Regions from separate parts of the Allobosea sp. Tri-49 genome, predicted to be linked through region 3. Evidence: predicted binding sites of a transcription regulator. Region 3 holds the regulator's gene; each other region holds the start of a gene.
What was found. Region 3 encodes PhoB, which activates phosphate uptake and scavenging genes when phosphate is short. Its sites were predicted from a motif close to TGTCATNNANCTGTCAT; they were not measured.
Positions count from the first base shown of each region.

Region 1 (2,197 bases), 2.0 Mb from region 3:
TCGGCGGCAAGCGCCTTGTACTGCGCTGGCGGAATGCCGAGCCCGTAGAGCGAAGCCGGCTGGCGCACCAGCCAGCGCACCAGCCTCTTGTCGAAGACCGGCGCGAGATGCTGCTCGAACAGCGCCCGCTGCTCCTCCATCGTCTTCGCCTGCAGCATGACCCTGGGATCGCAACCGAGGCGGCGCCCAAGGAAATGCCCGGTGCCGATGAAGCGGCCGAGCAGGCCATAGCGATAGAAATTGCGGGCGAACAGCTCGATCCGGCGTCGGCCCACGAGGTTGCGCCCTTCCCAATAGGCGCGGCTGACCGCATCGAGCCGCGGCGCGATCAGCCGGTCATAGGTCTCGACATTGGCCTTCGACTGCGCCTGCCCGAAGAAGCGGCGGAAGATCGCGTGATCGTCGATCTCGGCCAATGCTGCGAGCTTGAGATGCCCGAGCGCGATATGGGCGCCGTTGAGGTCGATCGCGCTGATCCGCGCCGGATCGGCCGTGAGATAGGAGAGGATGTTGCAGGAGCCGGAAGCGATGGCGACGAGATGATCGTCGGGCTGCAGCGCGAGCGCCTCCATGTCGACGACCGGGTCCTCCCAGATCTGCGGATAGACCAGGCCGGAGAAGGCGAGCGTGAACATCCGTTCGAGCAGGCCGGCACGCGAGAGAGGCTTGCTGCGATGAACGGCGGTGGTCAGGCCGAGATTGGTCGTGCGCTTTACCGCGCGGATCGTCTGCGTCACGAGGCCCCTCGTCTGCGCCCGTTGCGATGGCGAGCCGACTAGAGGAGTCGCGTGACGGTTGGGTGACGCGGCAGAGGCTCGGAGAAGAGACCGGTCGCCGCCGAACGCAAACGTGAAACAGGCCGCGTTGCGCGAGGATGAAATCAGGAAGACAAATCCCCATATCTCGCGCGACAATCCCGACAAGACAGCGCAAAGGAGCCTCGCATGGGCCTGATGGATCTGTTTGCCAAAACCGAAAAGCCAGAGCGCGACTTCCCCTTCCAGCTCAGCGATGCCGAGTGGCGCGCGAAGCTGACGCCGGAGCAGTATCAGGTGCTGCGCGGCCACGGCACCGAACGGGCCGGCTCCTGCGCGCTGAACTTCGAGAAGCGCGCCGGCACGTTCTCCTGTGCCGGCTGCGGCCAGAAGCTGTTCCGGTCGCACAAGAAATTCGAGAGCGGCACCGGCTGGCCGAGCTTTGACCAGCCGCTGGAAGGCGCGGTCGAGGAGAGCGTCGACCACAGCTTCGGCATGCGCCGGGTCGAGGTGCACTGCGCCAATTGCGGCGGCCATCTCGGCCACGTCTTCCCCGACGGCCCGCCCCCGACCGGCCTGCGCTACTGCATCAACGGCGTGGCGATGGATTTCGAGGCGGAAGCAGGCTGAGCCTCCCCGTCATTGCGAGCGCAGCGAAGCAATCCAGGGAGACGTAGAGTTCTACCGGCCCTGGATTGCTTCGTCGCTCCGCTCCTCGCAATGACGGTTGCGCCTCGAGCGCCTCAAACCTCCGGCACCGCCCTTCTTGCCAGCGTCGCCGCATCGACCGCCAGCGGCAGGTCGCCGAAATGGCCGGACCAGTGCCCGCCGAGCCGTGTCGCGACGAAGGCGTCCGCCACGGCATGTGGCGCATGACGGATCAGCAAGGCACCTTGCAGCATCAGCGCCAATCGCTCGGTCAGCAAACGCGCCTGGCCCTCATGGCGGATGAGCTCATGCAGGTCATTGTCCAGCGCTTGCACCGCCGCATCGTAGCGCCGGTCCTGCCCTGAAACCGCATGGAACTCGGCGCGCAGCGCCTGCAGCGAGCCCGGCTCGCGTTCCAGCGAGCGCAGCACGTCCAAGCAGATGACGTTGCCCGAGCCTTCCCAGACCGAGTTGAGCGGCGCCTCGCGATAATGCCGCGCCATCGGGTTCTCCTCGATGAAGCCGTTGCCACCATGGCATTCCAGCGCCTCGACGACGACGGCCGGCGTGCGCTTCGCCACCCAGTATTTCGCCAATGGCGCGCCGATCCGGGCCAGTAGCTTCTCGCTCTCCGACTGCTCCTGCCGGTCGACCGCGGCGAACAGTCGAAAGGCGAGCCAGGCGGCGGCCTCCGCCTCGATGGCGAGGTCGGCGAGGACGTTCTGCATGATCGGCTGGTCGATCAGCTGGCGCTGGAAGGCGGTACGGTGCTGGGCGTGATGGCCGGCGAGCAT
Region 1 is NZ_CP017946.1:304,877-307,073, reverse strand. Features, by position in the region: gene BLM15_RS01525 (BtaA family protein) at 1-737, opposite strand, end outside; gene msrB (peptide-methionine (R)-S-oxide reductase MsrB) at 954-1,385, shown strand; gene BLM15_RS01515 (acyl-CoA dehydrogenase family protein) at 1,499-2,197, opposite strand, start outside.
Region 1: BLM15_RS01525 (BtaA family protein) is a predicted target of PhoB. The motif match lies at 789-805, and genes of this name have one in related genera.

Region 2 (2,197 bases), 210 kb from region 3:
GCGCCGCCGATGATCGAGTTCTGCGGCGCGCCGGCGACATCCGGATAATAGGGCATCGGCGCGTTCGACCAGTCGAACTTGGCGTTGGCCTTGACGTTGCCGAAGAAGGCCGAGGAGGTCAGGAAGAGCGGGCATTCGCCCGACGTGAAGCGGCCCTCGCCGGTGTTGGTGCGGCCGGAATAGGAGAACACGCCTTCCTTCTGCAGGTTGGCGAGATTGGTCAGGTGCTTGACGAAGAGATCGCTATTGATGCGGAACTCGGTGTCGAAGCCGTCGAAGCCGTTGGCCTTGGTGCCGACCGGCACGTTGTGCCAGGCGCCGAGCTGCTCGATGTTCGCCCAGGTCGTCCAGGCGGTCGAGAAGCCGCACTTGTCGAAGCCGGCGGCCTTCAGCTTCTTGGCGGCCTCGAAGACTTCCGGCCAGGTCTTCGGCGGGGCTTCCGGCAGGCCGGCCTTCTTCAGCGCGTCCTTGTTGTACCACATCACCATCGAGGACGAGTTGAACGGGAAGGAGAGCATCTCGCCCTTCGTCGTCGAATAGTAGCCGGTGATCGCTGGCAGATAGCTCTTCGGGTCGAAGCTTTCGCCGGCGTCCTTCATCACGTCGGCGACAGGCTTGATCGCACCCTTAGCCGACATCATCGTCGCGGTGCCGACTTCGAAGACCTGCATGATGTGCGGCGCATTACCGGCACGGAAGGCGGCGATGCCGGCGTTCAGCGTGTCGGGGTAGGAACCCTTATAGGCGACGACGACCTTGTAGTCCTTCTGCGAGGCGTTGAACTCCTCGGCCAGCTTGACGACGACGTCGTTGTTGGCGCCGGTCATGGCGTGCCACCACTGGATTTCGGTCTGCGCCAGAGCCGGCGAAGCAGCGGCGAGCGCGAACGCGCCGACCGCGGTCAGGGTCTTCAATTTGAAGGTCATGATCAGCTCCCTCTAAGCCCCCGATATGCGCGGGCGTTCTTGTCGTTGGTGCGCAAGCTAGCATGAAGCCGGGGCGACAGTTCAATGACAAAACGATGACATTTCCGCCCCGCTGTGGACGCGCATCCGCGCACTTGCGATTTTCCGCGGAAGCGGCTGTTCTTCCCGCCCTTTCTGTACACTGCACACAGTCGGATCAGCCATGCCCTCGCTCTCGCTCACGCCCGCCAACACATTGCCGGCCGATGCCGGCCGCGCCGCGCTGGCGGGCCGGATCTGGCGGCCGGATCTCGCCGGGCCGTCGGTGGTTAAGCTGAAGGGCGACGAGGTCATCGACGTCACCGCGACCTTCCCAACCATGCGCGATCTCTGCGAGACGGCCGATCCGGCAGTAGCTTTGCGCGCAGCAGACGGCGAAAGCTTGGGCTCGCTTGCCGATCTTCTCGCCAACAGTTCGGTGACCGCCCGCAATGACGGCAAGCCCTGGCTGCTCGCTCCGGTCGACCTGCAGGCGGTCAAGGCCGCCGGCGTCACCTTCGCCGTCTCGATGCTCGAGCGCGTCATCGAGGAGAAGGCCCGCGGCAACCCGGCGGCCGCCGCCGAGATCCGTGCCGAGATCGGCAAGCTCATCGGCGACGATCTCTCCAAGCTCAAGCCCGGCTCGCCCGAAGCGATGAAGCTGAAGGAGGTGCTGATCGCCCAGAACAGCTGGAGCCAGTATCTCGAGGTCGGCATCGGGCCGGACGCCGAGATCTTCACCAAGGCGCCGCCGATGTCGGCGGTCGGCACCGGCGCCGATGCCGGCCTGCATCCGGGTTCGAGCTGGAACAATCCCGAGCCGGAGATCGTGCTCGTCGTCGCCTCGGATGGCCGTATTGTCGGCGCCAGCCTCGGCAACGACGTCAATCTGCGCGATTTCGAGGGCCGCTCGGCGCTGCTTCTGGGCAAGGCCAAGGACAACAATGCGGCCGCCGCGATCGGCCCGTTTATCCGCTTCTTCGACGGCGACTTCTCGCTCGACCATGTCCGCAGGACGACAGTGAGCCTCACCGTCGAGGGCGAGGATGGCTTCACGCTGGAAGGCTCGTCCTCGATCGCCATGATCAGCCGCGACCCGGCCGATCTCGCCGCGCAGATGCTCGGCCCGCACCACCAATATCCGGACGGGGCGGTGCTCTATCTCGGCACCATGTTCGCGCCGATCAAGGATCGCGACTCGGTTGGCGGTGGCTTCACCCACAAATACGGCGACATCGTCACGATCGCTGCCC
Region 2 is NZ_CP017946.1:4,069,375-4,071,571, reverse strand. Features, by position in the region: gene ugpB (sn-glycerol-3-phosphate ABC transporter substrate-binding protein UgpB) at 1-926, opposite strand, end outside; gene BLM15_RS19635 (fumarylacetoacetate hydrolase family protein) at 1,129-2,197, shown strand, end outside.
Region 2: ugpB (sn-glycerol-3-phosphate ABC transporter substrate-binding protein UgpB) is a predicted target of PhoB. The motif match lies at 1,000-1,016, and genes of this name have one in related genera.

Region 3 (2,197 bases):
AAAAGCCGGCCGAAAGGCCGGCTTTTTTGTCGATAGCCCGGCTCGATGCAGGAGGCATGCATGAACGCCCCCAGACCTCGCCCGATTGAGTATGCTTGTGCCCTACCGATCAGGGATGGGCGGCTCCTGCTGGGACTGAGGTCGCCGCATCGCCGGAACCGCCCATCCTGCTGGGACACGATCGGCGGCCACCTTGAGGCGGGCGAGACCGCCGAGTCCGCCCTTATCCGCGAGCTCCAGGAGGAGACCGGCATCACTCCGACAGATTTCCGCCGCTTCGAGGCCATCGAGACGACGGAGACGGACGGCGTCACCCCCGCGCTCTGGCATCTGTTCACAGTGAGCAAATGGGCGGGCGGCGATCCCACGATCAGTAATGACGAACACAGCGAGATCCGCTGGTTCACGTTCGGCGAGGCCCCATCGCTGACACCGCTGGCGTCCGAGGCTTACCGCCCTGTCTTCGCCCGGCTCACCGCAGCCTTAGGGCCGGGCACGTATTGGCTATGATCGCAATCTATGCAGGCGCGGCGTTGGCCGAGATCGCCGGCTGCTTCGCCTTCTGGGCCTGGCTGAAGCTGGACAAGCCGGTCTGGTGGCGCTCGCAGCCTTCGGCTGGCTGCTGACGCTGGTCGATAGTCCCGCGGCCGGCCGCGCATACGCCGCCTATGGCGGCATCTACATCGTTGCGTGCTGGCGTGGATGGCGCTGGTCGAGAAGATCGCGCCGGACCGCTACGATCTCGCCGGCGCCGCACTTTGCCTCGCCGGTGCGGCTGTCATCATCGCCGCGCCGCGCTGACCAGAACCATCAGCCGCGCGCAAAGGTCTCGTCGAAGGCATAGCCGGCGCCGCGCACGGTGCGCAGAGGATCCTTGGCGTTGGCCGGCGTGATCGCCTTGCGCAGGCGCCCGACATGGACGTCGACGGTGCGCTCGTCGATATAGACGTCGCGACCCCAGACAGCGTCGAGCAGTTGCGCGCGGGAATAGACCCGGCCCGGCGCCTGCATCAGGAATTCGAGCAGGCGGAACTCGGTCGGGCCGAGATGCAGTTCCATGCCGGAGCGTCGGACGCGTCGCGTCGTGCGGTCGAGCTCGAGATCACCGGCCGCGAGCAATCCGGCGACATGGCCGGGCTTGGCACGGCGCAGCAGCGCCTGGATGCGGGCGATCAGCTCGGGCAGCGAGAACGGCTTGACGACATAGTCGTCGGCGCCGGTGGCAAGGCCGCGCACACGCTCGGTCTCTTCGCCGCGGGCGGTCAGCATGATGATCGGCACGCGCTCGGTATCGCGCCTTGTGCGCAGGCGCCGGCAGAGCTCGATGCCGGAGAGACCGGGCAGCATCCAGTCGAGCAGGACGAGATCCGGCGTGTGGTCACGCAGATGCAGCTCGGCATCGTCGCCGCGCGCCACGCTGTCGACCTCGAAGCCCTCGGCCTCGAGATTATAGCGCAGCAGCAGGGTCAGCGGCTCCTCGTCCTCGACGATCAGGATGCGTGCAGGCATGTCAGCGTCCGTTCAAAACGTCCGCCGGTCAGCCATTGGCTGCCGGCAGGTCGACGAGGATGTTGGTGGTGTCGAGCTTGGGCCGGGTCTCGTCGATTGACTGACCGGTGACGAGGTAATGGATGGTCTCGGCGATGTTGGTGGTGTGGTCGCCGATGCGCTCGACATTCTTGGCGCAGAAGAGGAGGTGCGTGCAGAAGGTGATGTTGCGCGGATCCTCCATCATGTAGGTCAGGAGCTCGCGGAACAGCGAGGTGTAGAGCGCGTCGATCTCGTCGTCGCGGCGCCAGACCTCCATCGCCTTCTGCTCGTTGCTGGCGGCGTAGGCATCGAGCACGTCCTTGAGCTGAGCCTGGACCAGGCGGCTCATATGCTCGAGGCCTACCACGGCACGATGCGGCGGCGAGAACTGGCCGGAGATCGCGACGGCGCGCTTGGCGATGTTCTTGGCGAGGTCGCCGACGCGCTCGATATCGGCGGCGATGCGGATCGCGGAGATCAGCTCGCGCAGGTCGTTGGCGAGCGGCTGGCGCCGGGCGATGGTCAGCACCGCCTTCTCCTCGACCTCGCGCTGGAGATTGTCGAGGCGCTGGTCGGCGCTGATGATCTTCTGGGCGAGCGCGGTGTCGCGGCGCACCAGCGCCACGGTCGAGTCGCCGAGCATACGCTCGGACATGCCGCCCATCTC
Region 3 is NZ_CP017946.1:4,278,617-4,280,813, forward strand. Features, by position in the region: gene BLM15_RS20680 (NUDIX hydrolase) at 61-510, shown strand; partial or broken gene BLM15_RS20685 (YnfA family protein) at 507-801, shown strand; gene phoB (phosphate regulon transcriptional regulator PhoB) at 811-1,509, opposite strand; gene phoU (phosphate signaling complex protein PhoU) at 1,538-2,197, opposite strand, start outside.

Region 4 (2,197 bases), 1.4 Mb from region 3:
CGCCGAACGAAACGATGCCTTTGCTGAGCGTGATCTGCGTCGAGAAGAACCGTCCGTAGTCGTATTTGACGAAAACACCTGCGGCGAGAGCAGGGTCGATGTCGCCGAGACCGGTCAGGTAGCGCCTGCTCTCCTTGACCTCACGCCCTGGCCGAAGATTCACGAACGCTCCCGCCGTGAAGCCGTTTGCCGAGAAGAGGTTTACGCCGATGCCCTTATCGATGGAGGCAAAGGCGATGTCCCTGTATTTGATCGACACATAGGGAAGCGCAGAGAATTTGGTGTCCTTGGCGCCGAAGAACTTTGGCGAGAACAGGCCGAATGCGCCGAGCTCGACTGTCCAGTCAGGCTTTTTCAGCGCGGTATCCGGGATGGCCTGAGCGGCAGGCCTGGCCAGCTCCGCTGCCGACGCCGCCGACATCGGGAACACAACGGCGAAACCTGCCATCCGGACCCGGCGACCAAACCGCTGCCGCCTGGGCCTGGCGCTGGCGGCAAATCCGGACGGCATCTGATCGGGCACTGCGATCAGAGAGGCATGAACCGGGAAGGCTCCTGGCCCGTTTTCACGGGACGCTCTAGCTATTCTGTCCGGCCGGCCGCAGTAACGCATTTCAAAGCTCCGATCGCATGTCGTCTTGACGGCAAGGCTAGGCAGCCGCGGCTGCGTGCAGGCACAGGGCGTTCCGCCCAATCCATCTGCTCGCTGTAAAGATCGTTGATTGCGCCAGGATTGCCACGGCGGACGACCGCCGCTGATCATCAGGCGCCGAGGCTGTCTGGTAGCCTCCGGCGTCCCGCACGCGGGGCAAACAGGCTTGCGGCTACTTCATATGGCGGCGAGGCTCTGCCGGCGAGCCGGCCCGCTGTCTGGCTTCCGCCCGATCACTTGCGATCGAACCATTCCGCCGCCGGCGCGTTGTTTCAGTACACCATTCAGAACAGGAGGATGTCCGATGGACTGGAACCGTGTCGAAGGAAACTGGAAGCAGCTCAAGGGCAAGGTCAAGGAGCAGTGGGGCAAGCTGACCGATGACGATCTCGATGTCATCGCCGGCAAGCGCGAACAGCTCGAGGGCAAGATCCAGGAGCGCTACGGCATCGAGAAGGACAAGGTCCGGACCGATGTCGACGCCTGGTACGGCCGCCAGACCTGGCACTGACCGTTCGCGGTTGCCGCACGCTGCAAGGCGGGTGTGACCATTGAAGAAAGGCCCCGTCGGCTCGCGCCGGCGGGGCCTTTCGTTTGCCCGGACCGCCCCGTCATCGCAGCGTCACCGCGCCGCCCTAGCGTAACCCTGTTGATCTTGCCCCTTTGCGGGCCCGACAGGGTGGATAGACGCATGAAGCTCCTGGCCAAGCTGGCTGTCGCCAGCGTCCTTCTTGCCTCGTCGGTGGCGCCTGCCTACGCCGAGCCGATCACCGGCGCCGGTTCGAGCTTTGCCTTCCCGGTCATCGGCAAATGGGCGCAGAGCTATCGCGTCGCCAAGTCGGACGGCGCCGAGATGACCCCGCTCGACATCGGCGTCGACTACGAGCCGGTCGGCTCGCTCGGCGGCGAGGTCCGCGTCACGCAGCGCGCCGCCGATTTCGGCACCTCCGACCGGCCGCTCTCCTCCGAGGAATTGCAGCGCTCGGCCCTGATCCAGTTCCCGATCGTCATGGGCGGCATCGTCCCCGTGGTGAACCTCGACGGCGTCGGCCCCGGCCAGATCAGGTTCACCGGCGCCCTGCTCGCCGACATCTATCTCGGCAAGATCAAGCTCTGGTCCGATCCGGCGATCAAGGCGGCCAATCCCGAGCTGAAGCTGCCCGATGCCCCGATCAGCGTGATCTATCGTGCCGATGGTTCGGGCACGAGCTTCAACTGGACCGACTATCTCGCCAAGGCGAGCCCGGAATGGCGCGAGAAGATCGGCGTCAATACGCAAGTCGCCTGGCCGGTCGGGAAGGGCGCCGAGCGCAGCCAGGGTGTGACGGACGCGGTGAAGCGGACGAAGAACGCGATCGGCTATGTCGAGTTCGGCCAGGTCGTGCGCGCCGGCCTCGCCTATGCCCAGGTGCAGAACAAGGCCGGCGCCTTCGTGAAGCCGGATCCGGCGAGCTTCACCGCGGCCGCCGCTAGCGCCGAATGGGCCAAGGCCAAGGATTTCGGGCTGATGCTGACAGATGCACCGGGCGTCGACGCCTACCCGAT
Region 4 is NZ_CP017946.1:2,908,338-2,910,534, forward strand. Features, by position in the region: gene BLM15_RS14280 (MipA/OmpV family protein) at 1-448, opposite strand, end outside; gene BLM15_RS14285 (CsbD family protein) at 957-1,163, shown strand; gene pstS (phosphate ABC transporter substrate-binding protein PstS) at 1,344-2,197, shown strand, end outside.
Region 4: pstS (phosphate ABC transporter substrate-binding protein PstS) is a predicted target of PhoB. The motif match lies at 1,262-1,278, and genes of this name have one in related genera.